DNA from 2 places in the Niveibacterium sp. COAC-50 genome. Region 1 is predicted to be linked to the other one. Evidence: predicted binding sites of a transcription regulator. Region 1 holds the regulator's gene; the other holds the start of a gene.
What was found. Region 1 encodes FliA, which starts transcription of late flagellar genes. Its sites were predicted from a motif close to CTAAAGTTNNNNNNNNNNNNGCCGNTA; they were not measured.

Region 1 (7,331 bases):
GGCTGTTTTCGATGCACGGCTTGTCTGAGCTTGTGAAGGCGCTGCTCAAGGCGATCCTGATCGGCTCGATCGGCTACTCGGTGATGAAGGCGCGTGGCGAACAGTCTCTGCACCTCATGGTGATGGCGGTCGAGCCGGGGCTGTACGAGTTCGCGCAGATGCTCCTGGCCTCGACTCTCACGTTGGTGTCCGGCTTGGTGTTGATCGCACTGGTTGATGTGCCGTTCCAGCTCTGGCAGTACTACAGCAAGCTGCGCATGACCAAGGATGAGCTGAAGCAGGAATTCAAGCAGCAGGAAGGCGACCCGCAGATCAAAGGTCGCATCCGCCAGCGTCAGCGTGAGATGGCTCGCCGCCGCATGATGCAAGAGGTGCCCAAGGCGGACGTGGTGGTGACCAACCCGACCCACTACGCAGTGGCGATTCGCTACGACGGTGCTTCGATGCGCGCCCCGAGGGTGGTCGCTAAGGGCAGCGACCTCGTGGCCCAGCAGATCCGCGAGGTGGCGCGGGCGAACCAGGTGCCACTGCTCGAAGCCCCGCCGCTGGCCCGTGCGCTGTACCGCCACACCGAGATTGGCGACGAAGTACCTGCGGCGCTCTACACCGCGGTGGCCGAGGTGATGGCGTGGGTCTTCACCTTGCGCCATGCAGCGGCGCATGGGGCTACACCGCCCGCGGAACCCTCCCACCTGCCGGTGCCGCCGAAGCTTGACCCGGCGCACGGCGTCTCGGGAGCGCCGCAATGACTGCGCAAAACCGATTTGTCCGGATGACCGCCGCGCATCGCGCTGCGGTCGCCGCGTTGAAGGAGCCGAAGCATGGCGAGTAACACCAACGTCGTAGACCTGCGGGAGATCTTCTCGCTGGCCAATATCCGGCAGCTCGCCGCCCCCATCCTGATCGTGATGGTGCTGGCGATGATGGTGCTGCCGCTGCCAGCCTTCCTGCTCGATCTGTTGTTTACCTTCAACCTTGCCGTCGCGGTGATGGTGCTGCTGGTCGGCATGTACACCCGCAAGCCCTTGGATTTCTCGGCCTTTCCAACGGTGCTGCTCACCACCACCTTGCTGCGACTTTCCCTGAACGTTGCGTCAACGCGGGTCGTGCTGCTGGAAGGGCATACCGGCCCGGACGCCGCCGGCAAGGTGATCGAGGCGTTTGGTCACTTCCTGGTTGGCGGCAACACGGCCGTGGGCATCATCGTGTTCATCATCCTCACGGTGATCAACTTTGTCGTGATCACCAAGGGCGCGGGGCGGATCGCTGAGGTGGGGGCACGCTTCACCCTTGATGCGATGCCGGGCAAGCAGATGGCGATCGACGCCGATCTGAATGCCGGCCTGATCGACGACAAGGAAGCGAAACGTCGCCGCTCTGAAATCAGCCAGGAGGCGGATTTCTACGGTGCGATGGACGGTGCGTCCAAGTTCGTTCGCGGCGACGCGGTCGCCGGCATCCTGATCATGGTGATCAACGTGTTCGGTGGCCTCATCGTCGGCATCGTCCAGCACGATCTGTCCGCCGCCGAGGCCGGCAAGGTCTACACGCTGCTGGCGATTGGTGATGGCCTCGTCGCCCAGCTGCCAGCGCTGGTGATCTCGGTTGCCGCCGGTATGGTGGTGTCGCGCGTGGGTGACGACCAGGATGTAGGTGCCCAAGTCGTCGGGCAGGTCTTCACCAACCCGACGGTGATGGTGCTGACCGCGTCCATCCTGGGTCTGATGGGCCTGATTCCCGGCATGCCGAACTTCGTCTTCCTGCTGCTCGCCTCCGCCTTCGGCTGGGGCGCTTGGCACCTGACCAAGAAGGCCAAGGCGGATGCCGAGGCGGCCGAATCGTTCGCAGCCCCGACGCCGACTGCGCCGACCGAATCCAACGAGGCAAGCTGGGCCGACGTAACGCCGGTCGATGTGCTGGGGCTCGAAGTGGGCTACCGGCTGATCCCGATGGTCGACAAGGGGCAGGACGGCGAACTGCTGCGCCGCATCCGCGGCTTGCGCAAGAAGTTTGCGCAGGACGTCGGCTTCCTGGCTGCGCCGGTGCACATCCGCGACAACCTGGAATTGCGCCCCAACGCCTATCGAATCACTCTCAAGGGGGTCGAGATCGGCACTGGCGATGCCTACCCCGGCATGTATCTGGCGATCAACCCAGGTCGGGTCAGCGGCCCGCTGCCTGGCAACCAGACGCGCGACCCGGCGTTCGGCCTGCCCGCGATCTGGATCGAGGCTGGGCTGCGCGAACAGGCGCACGCGATGGGCTACACCGTGGTGGACGCCAGCACGGTTGTCGCGACGCATCTGAACCACGTGATCATTGGCCACTCGGCAGATCTGCTCGGGCGGACGGAGACGCAGTCGCTACTCGATCACATCGCAAAGGATTCGCCCAAGCTGGTCGAGGATCTGGTGCCCAAGCTCATGCCGCTGCATGTGCTGCAGCGCGTGCTGCAGTACCTGCTGGAAGAGGGCGTCAACATCCGCGACATGCGCACGATCATCGAGACGCTGGCGGAGCAGGCTACCCGCACGCAAGACCCGATGGAACTCGCCGCGCGCGTGCGCACCGCGCTCGGCCGAGCGATCGTGCAGCAGATGTTCCCCGGGGGCGTCGAACTGCAAGTCATGGCGCTGGACCCGACGCTCGAACGCCTGCTGCTGCAGGCCATGCAGTCGGGCGGTGGCGAAGGGGTGCTGGAGCCCAACCTCGCCGACAACCTCATGCGCGAAGCGGCGGGGGCGGCGCAACGGCAGGAGGACCTCGGCCTGCCGCCGGTGCTGCTGGTGCCCAACCAACTGCGCTGGCTGCTTGCGCGCTTCCTGCGCCGTGCGGTGCCGAACATGCGTGTGCTGGCCAATTCCGAAGTGCCGGAGTCGCGCAACATCCGTGTCACCGCGATCATCGGTGGCAAGGGGTGATCCGGTTCTCGGCTTTTCGATGGCGCCTGCGGGCGCCATTTTTCATTGCGGCAAGCCATGCGGCAGAAATGGCCGGTTTTTCCCGGCGTGTTCTGCCGCTCACTACCCGGTGTGGCGGCGAATAATCGGCCCCAGGCAATGCCAGATGCGTCCTTCGTGGGTGGAATGGCACTTGCTGATACGGGATAGATGATTCGCGGCCCTTGCCGCGCAAGGCAAGCAGCACCGGAGGCTCACGATGATCAACGTCAAGCGTTACTACGGCCGCACCGCCCGCGACGCGCTTCGGCTCGTCAAGGAAGAACTCGGCAACGACGCCGTGGTGCTTTCCAACCGGGCGGTTGATGGTGGCGTCGAGATCTTGGCGCTGCCGAGCGAAGAGGTCGGCGCCGTGCAAGCCGGTATTCGCGCGCAGACGCGCGCCGCCGCTGCGCCGCCCGCGCCGGCACCGACGGCTGCGCCGATCCGGGTCGAGCCGCCGCAACCGCGCGCCGCTGCGCCTCGCATGCAGGCGCCGGCGAGCGACGATGCTGATTTCCGAGTCAGCCTCAGCACCCGTGTCGCCCGTGCAGGCGGGGGTGACGTATCGCTCAATCAAGGCCTGGCCGAGGGCGTGCCGCATGCGGTGAGCGATCCGCACGCCCAGATCCGCCCCTTCATTCCGCCGCGGGTTGACCGCTACGGCCGCCCGGAGGAACCGCCGCTGGAGCGCACGACGCCGCCCGAGAACCCCTGGGCGCAACGCGCAGAGTTGCGCGCCGAGGCAGCCGACAGTTATCCGCGCCCGACGCGCCCCGCGAGCGCCCCAGCTGCGCGGCGCGACCGCCAGGCGGAGGAGCAGGCTGCGGAGCTGGCCCGCCAGGCCGCTGAGGCGGCTGCGGCCGAGAAGGTGCGTGCGCTGGAAGCCGCCAACGCCAAGATGGCCGACGAAATGGGTGCGATCCGCGGCATGATCGAACGCCAGCTGGCCGGGTTTGCCTGGGGTGAGCTCACCCGCGGGGCGCCGGTGCGCGCGCAGATCATGAGCGAACTGCTGGAAGCGGGTTTTTCCGCACAGCTCTCACGCGAGCTGACCGAGGTGGTGCCGGTCGATGTCAGCGCGGATCAGGCGCGCAGCCTGGTTCGTAACCAGATCGGGCGACGCATGCTGACGCTTGAGTCCGAGGCTGATCTGATCGAGCGCGGCGGTGTCTATGCGCTTGTCGGGCCCACCGGGGTGGGCAAGACGACGACCGCAGCCAAGCTTGCCGCGCGTTGCGTGGTGCGCCACGGCGCCGATCGGCTCGCGCTGATCACGACTGACGGCTACCGGATCGGCGCGCACGAGCAGCTGCGCATTTACGGTCGCATCCTTGGCGTGCAAGTTCATACGGTGCGCGATGCGTCCGAACTTCGCCGCACACTCCAGGATCTCGCGGGCAAGCACATGGTGCTGATCGACACGATCGGCATGAGCCAGCGCGACAAGATGGTTGCCGAGCAGGCCGCGATGCTGTCGGGCGCTGGCCATGTTCGCCGGCTGCTGCTGCTGAATGCGACGAGCCGCGGCGACACGCTGGAAGATGTGGTGCGCGCCTACGAGGGCCCGGATCTCGCAGGTTGCATCCTGAGCAAGACCGACGAGGCTGCATCCCTGGCGCCTGCGCTTGACGTGGTGATCCGCCACGAACTGCGTGCCTACTACATTGCAAACGGCCAGCGCGTGCCGGAAGACCTGCATCTGCCAAATCGTGCGTGGCTGACGCACCGTGCGCTGCGCGAACTGGCGCCTGATTCGCCTTTCCGCCTGACGCCCGAAGATGCCGGCCTGCTCAGCTCGGCCCCACGCAACCGCGACAACGACGGAGCGCGCGCATGAAGCCCGGATTCGAGGATCAGGCTGCTGGCTTGCGTCGCCTGCTGCGCCGCGCGCCACCTCAAGTGGTCGCGGTGAGCGCCTTCGGTGCCGGTGCGATGCATTGGCTGGCGGGGCAGGCGCTGACGCGCGCACAAGGCGGTCGCCAGGTAACGGTGTTCGACGAGATGGCAAGCTGCGGCAACCTCGCCGACGCGCTCGGCGCTGCGGCGCGCTTCGATCTCTTGCAGGCGGTGGAGCGCCATGTATCGCTTGAGGCTGCACGCGTCGAGGCAGGGCCGGGGCTGTCGCTGTATTCGTCGGCGCGCCTGGCGCGCGCCCTGAATGGCGCCGACCGGGTGTTGAGCGAGCGTTTCGCCGAAACCTGCCGCGCCTTGCAGCGTGGCTGCGATCTCTGGTTGATCCACGCACGGGCCGACGAGCGCCGTAGCCTCTCGCCGCTCGCCAGTGCGGCGCACCGGATGGTCGTCGTGGTCGATGGCTCGCCGCGGGCGATCACCGAAGCCTACGCGCTGATCAAGCATTTGGATGGTGGTCCGTGGCCGCAGATCGACCTGGCTCTGGCAAATCCCCGTGATCAGGACGAGGCAGAGGCCCTGTTGGCCAACCTGGTCCTGGTCGGGCATCGGCAAACGAGCCTCGCGCTGCGTCGCGTGAAGGGATTGGATGCTTGTGCGGCCGCCGCCGCGGCAGCATCTGACACTACGACGGACGGCGTGTTTCTGGATCGTGTTCTCGGCTTGGCGCGGCGAAGGCAGCGTACCTCGATGGCGCTGGCGCTGTGAGCCAGAAGAAAAAATCCTGAAATAGGGCTCAATTTCCCTCTCAGGCGGCCGATAGTGTGAGTAGTGACGGCAGGGAGGCTTCGTCCGAAGCCTCGAACGAGACCGTAGAAGAGAGAGTCACACGATGTACACCGCATCGGGAACGCTAGACAAGAACCAACTCGTCACGCAGTACGTTCCACTGGTGAAGCGAATTGCGTATCACCTGATGGCGAAACTGCCGGCGAGCGTGCAGGTTGAAGACATCATCCAGAACGGCATGCTGGGTTTGCTCGACGCGATCGGGCGTTACGAAGAGGGCCTGGGTGCCCAGTTCGAAACCTATGCCGTCCAACGTATCCGCGGCGCCATGCTCGATGGCCTGCGCGAAAACGACTGGCTGCCGCGCAGCCTGCGCCGCGAGATGCGCCGCATCGAAGGCGCGATCCACCAGCTTGAACAACGCCACGGCCGCCAGCCGACGGAGAAGGAACTGGCCGAAACGCTTGGCATGACGCTGGCCGACTACCAGAAGATGCTGCAGGAAGCGCGCGGCTATCAACTGGTCTACTTCGAGGATTTCAGCGACGAGGAGGAAGAAGACTTCCTCGAGCGCCATGTCGCCGGCAACGAGGCAGATCCGCTCGACATGCTGGAAGACAAGAAGATGCGCGAATCGCTGATCAAGGCGATCGACGATCTGCCCGAGCGCGAGAAGATGGTGATGGGTCTGTACTACGAGGAAGACCTGAACCTGCGCGAGATTGGCGAAGTGCTCGGCGTTTCCGAATCGCGCGTCTGTCAGTTGCACAGCCAGGCGATCGCACGCCTGCGCTCGCGCATCTCGGGCCAGGTGCGTAGTCATGCAGCCAGTGCGCGCGGACGCCGCGCGTCGATCTGAGCGGAGCACGCGCCGTGGATAAGATCAGCATCCTCGGCCTGTTTGTCGGCTTGACGGCCATCGTCGGCGGGCAGGTGCTCGAAGGCGGCCACATCGGCTCACTGGTCCAGCCCACGGCTTTCCTGATCGTGATCGGCGGAACGCTCGGCGCGGTGATGCTGCAAAGCCCATTCACGGTGTTTCGCCAGGGGCTTCGGATGGGCGCTTGGATCTTCGTGCCACCGGTGCCGCCGTTTCGCCGCGTCATCGAGCAAATCGTTTCCTGGAGTGGGATCGCACGCAAGGAAGGCCTGCTTGCGCTGGAAGGGCAGGCGATGGGGCTGAAAGACAGCTTTGCCGCCAAGGGCTTACAGCTGCTTGTCGATGGTGTCGAACCAGAACGGCTTCGCGAGGTGCTCGAAGTCGAAATCGGCGCCTGGGAGCAGCAGATGAAAACCAGTGCCAAGGTGTGGGAGGCTGCAGGTGGTTATGCGCCGACCATCGGTATCCTCGGTGCGGTGATGGGTCTCATCCATGTGATGGAGAACCTCTCTGACCCTTCAAAGCTCGGCGCGGGTATTGCGGTGGCCTTCGTGGCGACGATCTATGGTGTCGGCTCGGCGAACCTGATCTTTCTGCCGATCGCGAAAAAGTTGCAGGCCCATATCGCGCAACTCGTCGCAGTGCGCGAAATGTTGGTCGATGGCCTGGTTGGCATCGCCCATGGCGATAATCCGCGCATTATCGAAAGCCGCTTGCAGGGCTACGTCACCTGACGTGTTGCGGCGCTTGTTCTAGGCTGCCGCGTCAAATTCACATTCATCATTCTCGGCTCTGTCCTGCGATTCGTCGCGGGCTCAGGGCCGGCTTCAGCAGCCAGATATTTCTGAACCGTCCGCCTCAAGTTGTGG
Region 2 (7,331 bases), on a different contig from region 1:
CATGATGGTGGCGCCGGAAATGCCGGGCACCCGTCGGTAATTGGCTTCCAGACTCTTGATCACGACCTGGTGCTGGCCGATCAGTGCGTCGACGAACGCGGCAACCTTGTTGCCGTCCGACTCAAGGATCACCATGATTCCGGCCTCGTACGCACTGCGCTCGCCCGGCGTATCGAAGGCTTCGTGCAGGTCGACGATGGGCAGGTATTCACCGCGCACATCGAGCAAGCGCTCCACGCCTGACACCGCCTTGAGCATCGCCGCCGTTGGCTGCAGCGACTCGACAACGTAGTCGAGCGGAATGATGTAGGTCTCGCCGGCGAGGCCGACCGACATGCCATCCAGAATCGCCAGTGTCAGCGGCAGACGCACCGTTACGCGGGTGCCGACACCCAGCATCGAGTCGAGCTCGATGCGGCCACCCAGCGACCCGATGTTGCGCTTCACCACATCCATGCCAACGCCGCGGCCGGAGACGTCCGTGACCTGCTCGGCGGTGGAGAAGCCCGGCTCGAAAATCAGCTGGAACACTTCCTGATCGGTCATGCTGTCCGACACCGGCAGGCCGCGCTCGCGTGCCTTGGCGAGAATGCGGTTGCGGTTGAGACCCGCGCCGTCGTCCGCCACCTCGATGACGATATTTCCGCTCTGGTGGTAAGCCCGCAGGTTGATGCGGCCGGTTTCGCTCTTGCCCGCCTCGCGCCGCCGCTCCGGCGACTCGATGCCGTGATCGAGGCTGTTGCGGATCAGGTGCGTCAGCGGGTCAGCAATCAACTCCACCAGCCCCTTGTCCAGCTCGGTGTTCTCACCCCCGGTGACCAGTTCGACGCGCTTTCCGAGCTTGCCGGAGAGATCACGCACCACGCGCGGGAAACGATTGAACACTGTCGAGATCGGCAGCATGCGGATCGACATCACCGATTCCTGCAGATCGCGGGTGTTGCGTTCGAGCAGCGCAATGCCGTTATGCAGGCGCTCGTACAGCACCGGGTCCAGCGCACCGGCGGCCTGGCTGATCATGGCCTGGGTGATCACCAGCTCGCCGACGAGGTTGATCATCTGATCGACGCGCTCGATGTTCACGCGGATCGAGCTGGCGTCCGACTTGCTGACGGGCCGCGCGGCAGCATCCTTCGCGGGCTGAACGGCGGGCGTTGTGGTGCCGCGCGGGGCAACTTCCGTCTTGGCGGCAACCGCTGGCGCCAGATGCTCTGCCGCCATCGCGGGCTGCGGCAACGGCTCGAAGAAACCGTAGGAGCCATCGGCGGCATCGCTCGTCGCAGCGGACGCTGCATCGGGCAGCGGTTCGAAGAAGCCGTATCCCGGATCGTCGCTTGAGCTTGTCTGGGCCGGTTCGCTCAGGGGTTCGAAAAAACCGTACGCCGTCTCTTCGTCGGCCGGGGCGCCCGGCGCATCATCGAAGAGACCAAAGGCCTCGTCGGCCTTCGGCGCCACCGGTGCGGCATCGACGACGTCGATCGACACGGACGCGCTGTCGACAACGAACTCCAAGACCGTTCGCAAGGTTTCAGGATCAACATCGCTCGCCAGTTTCACCGACCAGGTGCGCGCGCCTTCGGCAGGCGGGCGAGCATCGATGACTTCCCCCAGCTCCTTGAGCTCGGCGATCAGATTGGCAACCGATTCGTCCGCCTGCGGATCGCCCGGCAGCATCGCAAAGCCCAGCTGGTAGGTGCGCGCCCGTTTGTGGGTACCCGGTGCTGCCGGTATCGCGCCGACCGCACGCTGCGCCTCTTCGGCGAGCACGGCAAGGCGCGCACGCATTGCCTCCGCCGCGGCATGGTCGGCCTCGCCATGGCCCTGGTGGGCGTCAAGCAAATTACGCAGTACGTCGCCCGCTGCGAGGCAAGCGTCGACCATTTCTTCGGTCAGCGTGATGGCCCCGTTGCGCACGAGATCGAGCAGCGTCTCCATCACATGCGTCAGCTCGGCAACATCGGTGAATCCGAAGGTCGCCGCCGAGCCCTTGATCGAGTGCGCCGCCCGGAAGATGGCGGGCAAATCGCCGCTCTCGGGCGCCGCAACGTCGACGGCCAGCAGCAAGGACTCCATGTTCTCGAGGTGCTCGCGGGATTCCTCGAAGAACACCGCATGGAACTGGCTCATGTCGAATGACATGCCGCTCTCCCCTGGCCCGGTACGTGTTGCCGCGACAGATTCAGCCGATGACCTTCTTGACGACCTCGATGAGCTTCTGCGGATCAAAAGGCTTGACCAGCCACCCCGTGGCCCCCGCGGCACGCCCTTGCTGCTTCATGGTGTCGGACGACTCGGTGGTCAGCATCAGGATCGGCACGCTGCGGTATTGCGGCAGCGCGCGCAATTGCTTGATCAGGCTGAGGCCATCCATGCGCGGCATGTTCTGGTCAGTCAGCACCAGCGATACCGGGCGGCCCTTCGCCTTCTCCAGCCCATCCATGCCGTCAACAGCCTCCAGCACGTCGTAGCCAGCGCTCTTGAGCGTGAAAGAGACCATCTGCCGGATCGAAGCCGAGTCATCTACCGTGAGAACCGTCTTTGCCATGATGTTCAGCTTTCCTTGCCTGTTGTTCAGAACAGCTCGATATCGCCAACCGCGATCCGAGCCTGATTCACCGTATGCACATCCTTGATCGCGGGCAGCGCATCGACGCGCGCCGTAATGGCCTGCCCAGCGCGCTCACGCGCCCCCGGCAGCGTTTGCGCAGCCGCCAATTCGCCGATCGACGTCGCGAGGGCTTCCAGCGCATCCACGCGCTGCAGCACATGGCCGACCAACTGCGACACCATGTCCTGAAACTGCATGGCCATGACCGCGCGGTTCACTTCTTCGTCCATCGCGCTCGAATGCTGGCTGAGCTGCTCTACGCCCTGGCGGCGCTGCGCGTTGAGGCGCTCAACCGCCGCCAGCACCTCTTCAACCTCGCTCTTCGAGTTCAGCGCAAAGGTCATGTCCTGCGACGCCATCTGCGAGATCGCCGCTTCCGTGCTGCGCACACCATCCCGCATCGATTGCATCAGGCCGCCAATCTGTTGCGAGAACGAACTGGTGCGGGCAGACAGGTCGCGCACTTCGTCGGCTACCACGGCGAAGCCACGGCCCGCCTCCCCGGCTCGCGCGGCCTCAATCGCAGCGTTGAGCGCGAGCAGGTTCGTCTGCTTTGCGATCGCGCCGATCTCGCCAAGGATCTGCTCTACATCGGTCGCGCGCTTCGAAATCGTCTCGGTGAGTTCGACCAACTCCATCGCGATCCGGCTGTTCTCGATCACACTATCAACGATGCGTTGCATCACCGTTGAGGTGTTGCTGACAAAACGGTCAAAGCCATCCTGATTCGCAGCCCCATCAACGCCCTGAGCGGTGATTTGAAGGGCTATTTCCTGTTGCGCGCGGGTATGCGCATGCATGCCATTGAAGCTGTCGCCCAACTTCTGGATTGCGTCATGCAGCAGGCTGCGGATGCGCTCGACTTCGCCACGTATGGCCTCAAGTTGCGCGGCAGCGCCGCGGCCAGCGTCGCCCAGGCTGGAAGGCAAAGGGTCTGCCACCGGTTCTACTTGCCTCGCGGCATCGCGCTCAACGCCTGCGCGAGTCAGCGCAGTACAAATCGCCCACGTAAGGGCAACCACGACACCAGCGGCATAGCCCGGCCAAGCAAAGAACCATGCGAGCACGATCGCCACAGCGCTCAGGCACACACCAACGGTCATTGCAGATCGTTTGCTGAACTTCATGTTGGCCTCTGTCTCCGCTTACTGCGCCGGCCTTACTGCGTTGCCGTCCATTTCGCGCCCGACATCACTGGCAGTCGGTGCCGCGCCGCTGACCTCCAGCGTGCGACCTGCCGTTGCGAGTTGCTCCTCAGCGCGCTTGTTCAGCACCACGATGCTGATCCGGCGGTTGATCGGGTCGTACGGATCTTCGGCTTTGAGTGGAATCGTCGCGGCGAGGCCCACCACGCGCGCCACCCGGTCATCAGTCAGCCCGCCAAAAACCAGTTCGCGCCGGCAGGCATTGGCGCGATCGGCGGAGAGTTCCCAGTTGCCAAAGCCGCGGTCGCCCCCGGCGTACTGGGTGGCATCGGTATGGCCGGATACGCTGATGCGGTTGCCGACCTCGTTAAGCGTCTGTGCAACCGCGTGCAGGATCTCGCGGGTGTAGGGCTTGAGCGTCGCCCCACCGCTATCGAACATTGGCCGATTCTTCTCGTCGACGATCTGGATCCGCAGACCTTCCGACGTGATGTCGAGCAACAACTGTTTGGCGAACGGGCGCAGCACTGGTGACGCCTCGATCATCGCTTCGAGCTTCTGTTTCACTTCCTCGAAACGCGCGCGCTCGATTGCCTCGTTATCGGCCGGCATGAGCTTAGGTTGGCGCAGACGCTTCTTCGGCTGGTCGTAGTCGGCGTTGGCGACCTGGCCGACCGATTTGGTGAGGTCGTTGCCGCCGCCGGGGATCACCGATGTCGCATCGCCCGTCCCCCGCCCGCCCTGTGCGGACATCTTGACCGGTGCCTGAAAGTAATCCGAGATGCCTTTCAGGTCGCCCTCGGTGGTTGAACCCAGCAGCCACATCAGCAGGAAGAACGCCATCATCGCAGTGACGAAGTCCGCGTACGCGATCTTCCATGCACCGCCATGCGCACCACCGCCGCCCTTCTTGATGCGCTTGATGACAATTGGTTGTTGGGTAGCTTCGGCCATTTAGTCAGATAGGCGAGTTGTCACTTGGTCCGGCTGGTCAATGCCCGTGCTTACTTCTTGCGGCTCTTGATCTCGTCTTCGAGTTCCTTGAAGCCGGGGCGGTCCGTCGAGAACAACACCTTGCGGCCAAATTCGATGGCGACCTGCGGCGCATAGCCGTTCATGCTTGCAAGCAGTACCACCTTGATGCACTGGAAGATCTTTCCGCCCTCTTCCATCTTCTGTTCCATCTGGCCAGCCAGCGGACCAACGAAACCGTAGGAGAGCAGGATGCCGAGGAAGGTGCCGACAAGCGCGCCGCCGATCATCTTGCCCAGCACCGCTGGCGGCTGACCGACCGAGCCCATCACGTTCACCACGCCCATCACCGCGACGACGATACCGAAGGCCGGAACACCGTCGGCCATTTTGGTCACCGCGTGCACCGGTGTGTGTGCCTCCTGATGGTGGGTCTCGATCTCCATGTCCATCAGGTTTTCGATCTCGAAGGCATTGAGGTTGCCACCGACCATCATGCGCAGATAGTCGGTCAGGAATTCCATCGCGTGGTGATCAACGGTAACGGTGGGGTACTTGCCAAAGATCGCGCTGCTCTCGGGGTTTTCGATGTCGTTCTCGATCGACATCAGCCCTTCCTTGCGCACCTTGGCGAGGATCTCGTAGAGCATCGCCAGCAAATCCACGTACATCGCCTTGTTGTAAGGCGAGCCCTTGAAAACACCGGGCACAGCCGCGGCGATTGATTTGATGGTCTTGAGGCTGTTGCCGGCGACCATGCCGCCAATCATCAAGCCAAAGATTGCCGCGTATTCGGCTGGCACCCAAAGCGCCGCAAGGCTGCCGTGGATCGCATATGTGCCGACTGACGCGGCGAGGATGATCACGTAGCCAATGATCAGGAACATTGCCTTCTGCCCTTCCTACAGAAACATCCGTGTTTCAGCACCCGACTGAGCCTGTAACGGCGGCGCCAAGAGAAACTTGAGCACCCGCGCTGCGCTGCAACAGCCGATTTCGCGGGCCCCACGGCGCAAAAAAAGGCCGTCGGCACTTGCGTGCCGACGGCGCAGCTCCTTGCTGAGCAAGGAGGAGGTCAGCCGGTCAGACTGGCGTCGCTTTGGGCGGCGGCGCGGCGGGTCTTGCCCGCACGCGAGGGTACGTTGCACAGCCCACAGACGTAGTCGTGCGTCGGGTCGTAGGCGTGCGCAACGTAGCGGCCACCACAGCGAGTGCAGCCGGCGAGTTGCAACATGTGCGCGTCAAAAAAACGGATCAGCGTCCAGGCGCGCGTCAGGCTCAAGACGCGCTCTAGATCGTGCTCTTCGCAGTGGGCGATGTACAAGCGATAGGCCGAGAGCACCGACTCAAGCCCGCGTTGCCCGCCATGCTCTTGCAGAAACCGATGGAAGCCCATGAACAGCGAGGCATGGATGTTCTGTTGCCAGGTCATGAACCAGTCGGTCGAGAATGGCAGCATGCCCTTCGGCGGCGATTCGCCGCGCACTTCCTTGTAGAGGCGCAGCAACCGCTCGCGCGACAAGGAGGTCTCCGCCTCCAGCATCTGCATGCGGGCCCCCATGCGAATCATCTCGATCGCACTCTGGGTATCGATCGCATCCTGCACCACGCTTCGGGTTGCCATGGCGCGATCCTCAGGCGAGGTTTTCGACCGGGCGGCTGGCCGCCAGGATTGCGGCGTGAATGCTTGCAACTGCGGGCTCGCGCTCGTGGTTGGCGAGCAGTTCGAGCAGCAGGCGCTCATCGAAGCGGACCTGGCACAGCATCATGCCCGAGCTCGACATACGCAGAATCTGCGCCGGAGAGAGCGACTCGATCACATCGGCCGCGTCTTCACCCACACCCAGGCGGAACATGCCCGCCTGCCGGTCTTCCAGCAGCAGTCGCTGGGCCAGCATCAGGTAGGACAGATTCAGTTCGCGGATCTCTTCCGCCAAGTTTGCCGTGCGCATGGTGACCTCCTCAGTCCGTCGCCTTTTTGGCGACTTATCGTGTGGAAGCAACAGTACCAACGGCACTCAGGAAACTTGAGTCGGGCGATTTCGGATAATCGCGTAGGCGAAAACGACCAGCGCCATGTAGGAATTTCACCTACACGGCGCGAAAATCGGGAACAAACCTCAAACAATCAATGCGTTACAACACCCTCTCGCTCCGCAAAAAGAGCAAAACCGGCCGCCCGGCCTGTGCCGGCAACAGCGCCCTTTGAGGCAGAAAGTTCACTTGAGGCCTCGCTGATGAGGGTTTCAGGCGCACTCATCGACGAATTCCGCTGCGCCAACCCGATCTGGACAGCAATTCGAAGCTGGAGCCGATCAACCCGGAACGGCGTTGCCTCCACTTGCTGACGCAGACGCTCGGCAACAAGGCCCGCACCCTGCACATCGGTGTCGGGACACAAAACCGAAAACACGCCGTCGTCTGTTCGCGCCAGCACATCGTGGGTGCGAAGGGCCTGCTTCAGGACACTGCCAACATGCTTGACCACCGCGTCGCCAATCATCTGACCGTAGGTCGAGCGGATCTGGGCCAAGCCATCCACTTCGATCGCCATGCAAACCATCGGGCGCTGGCTGCGCGAAGCGGCCGACCACTCCTGCTCGACG

Region 2: the regulator FliA is predicted to act here: its motif matches at 5,667-5,693, upstream of motA (flagellar motor stator protein MotA).

The regions. Positions count from the first base shown of each region.
Region 1 covers NZ_JABCJM010000003.1:363,645-370,975, reverse strand. Annotated here, with positions in the region: gene flhB (flagellar biosynthesis protein FlhB) at 1-749, shown strand, start outside; gene flhA (flagellar biosynthesis protein FlhA) at 822-2,921, shown strand; gene flhF (flagellar biosynthesis protein FlhF) at 3,160-4,779, shown strand; gene HH302_RS14860 (hypothetical protein) at 4,776-5,561, shown strand; gene HH302_RS14855 (RNA polymerase sigma factor FliA) at 5,686-6,441, shown strand; gene HH302_RS14850 (flagellar motor protein) at 6,456-7,196, shown strand.
Region 2 covers NZ_JABCJM010000001.1:1,014,958-1,022,288, reverse strand. Annotated here, with positions in the region: gene HH302_RS04585 (chemotaxis protein CheW) at 1-2,139, opposite strand, end outside; gene HH302_RS04580 (response regulator) at 2,180-2,545, opposite strand; gene HH302_RS04575 (methyl-accepting chemotaxis protein) at 2,572-3,735, opposite strand; gene motB (flagellar motor protein MotB) at 3,754-4,707, opposite strand; gene motA (flagellar motor stator protein MotA) at 4,758-5,612, opposite strand; gene flhC (flagellar transcriptional regulator FlhC) at 5,801-6,349, opposite strand; gene flhD (flagellar transcriptional regulator FlhD) at 6,360-6,677, opposite strand; gene HH302_RS04550 (HDOD domain-containing protein) at 6,854-7,331, opposite strand, start outside.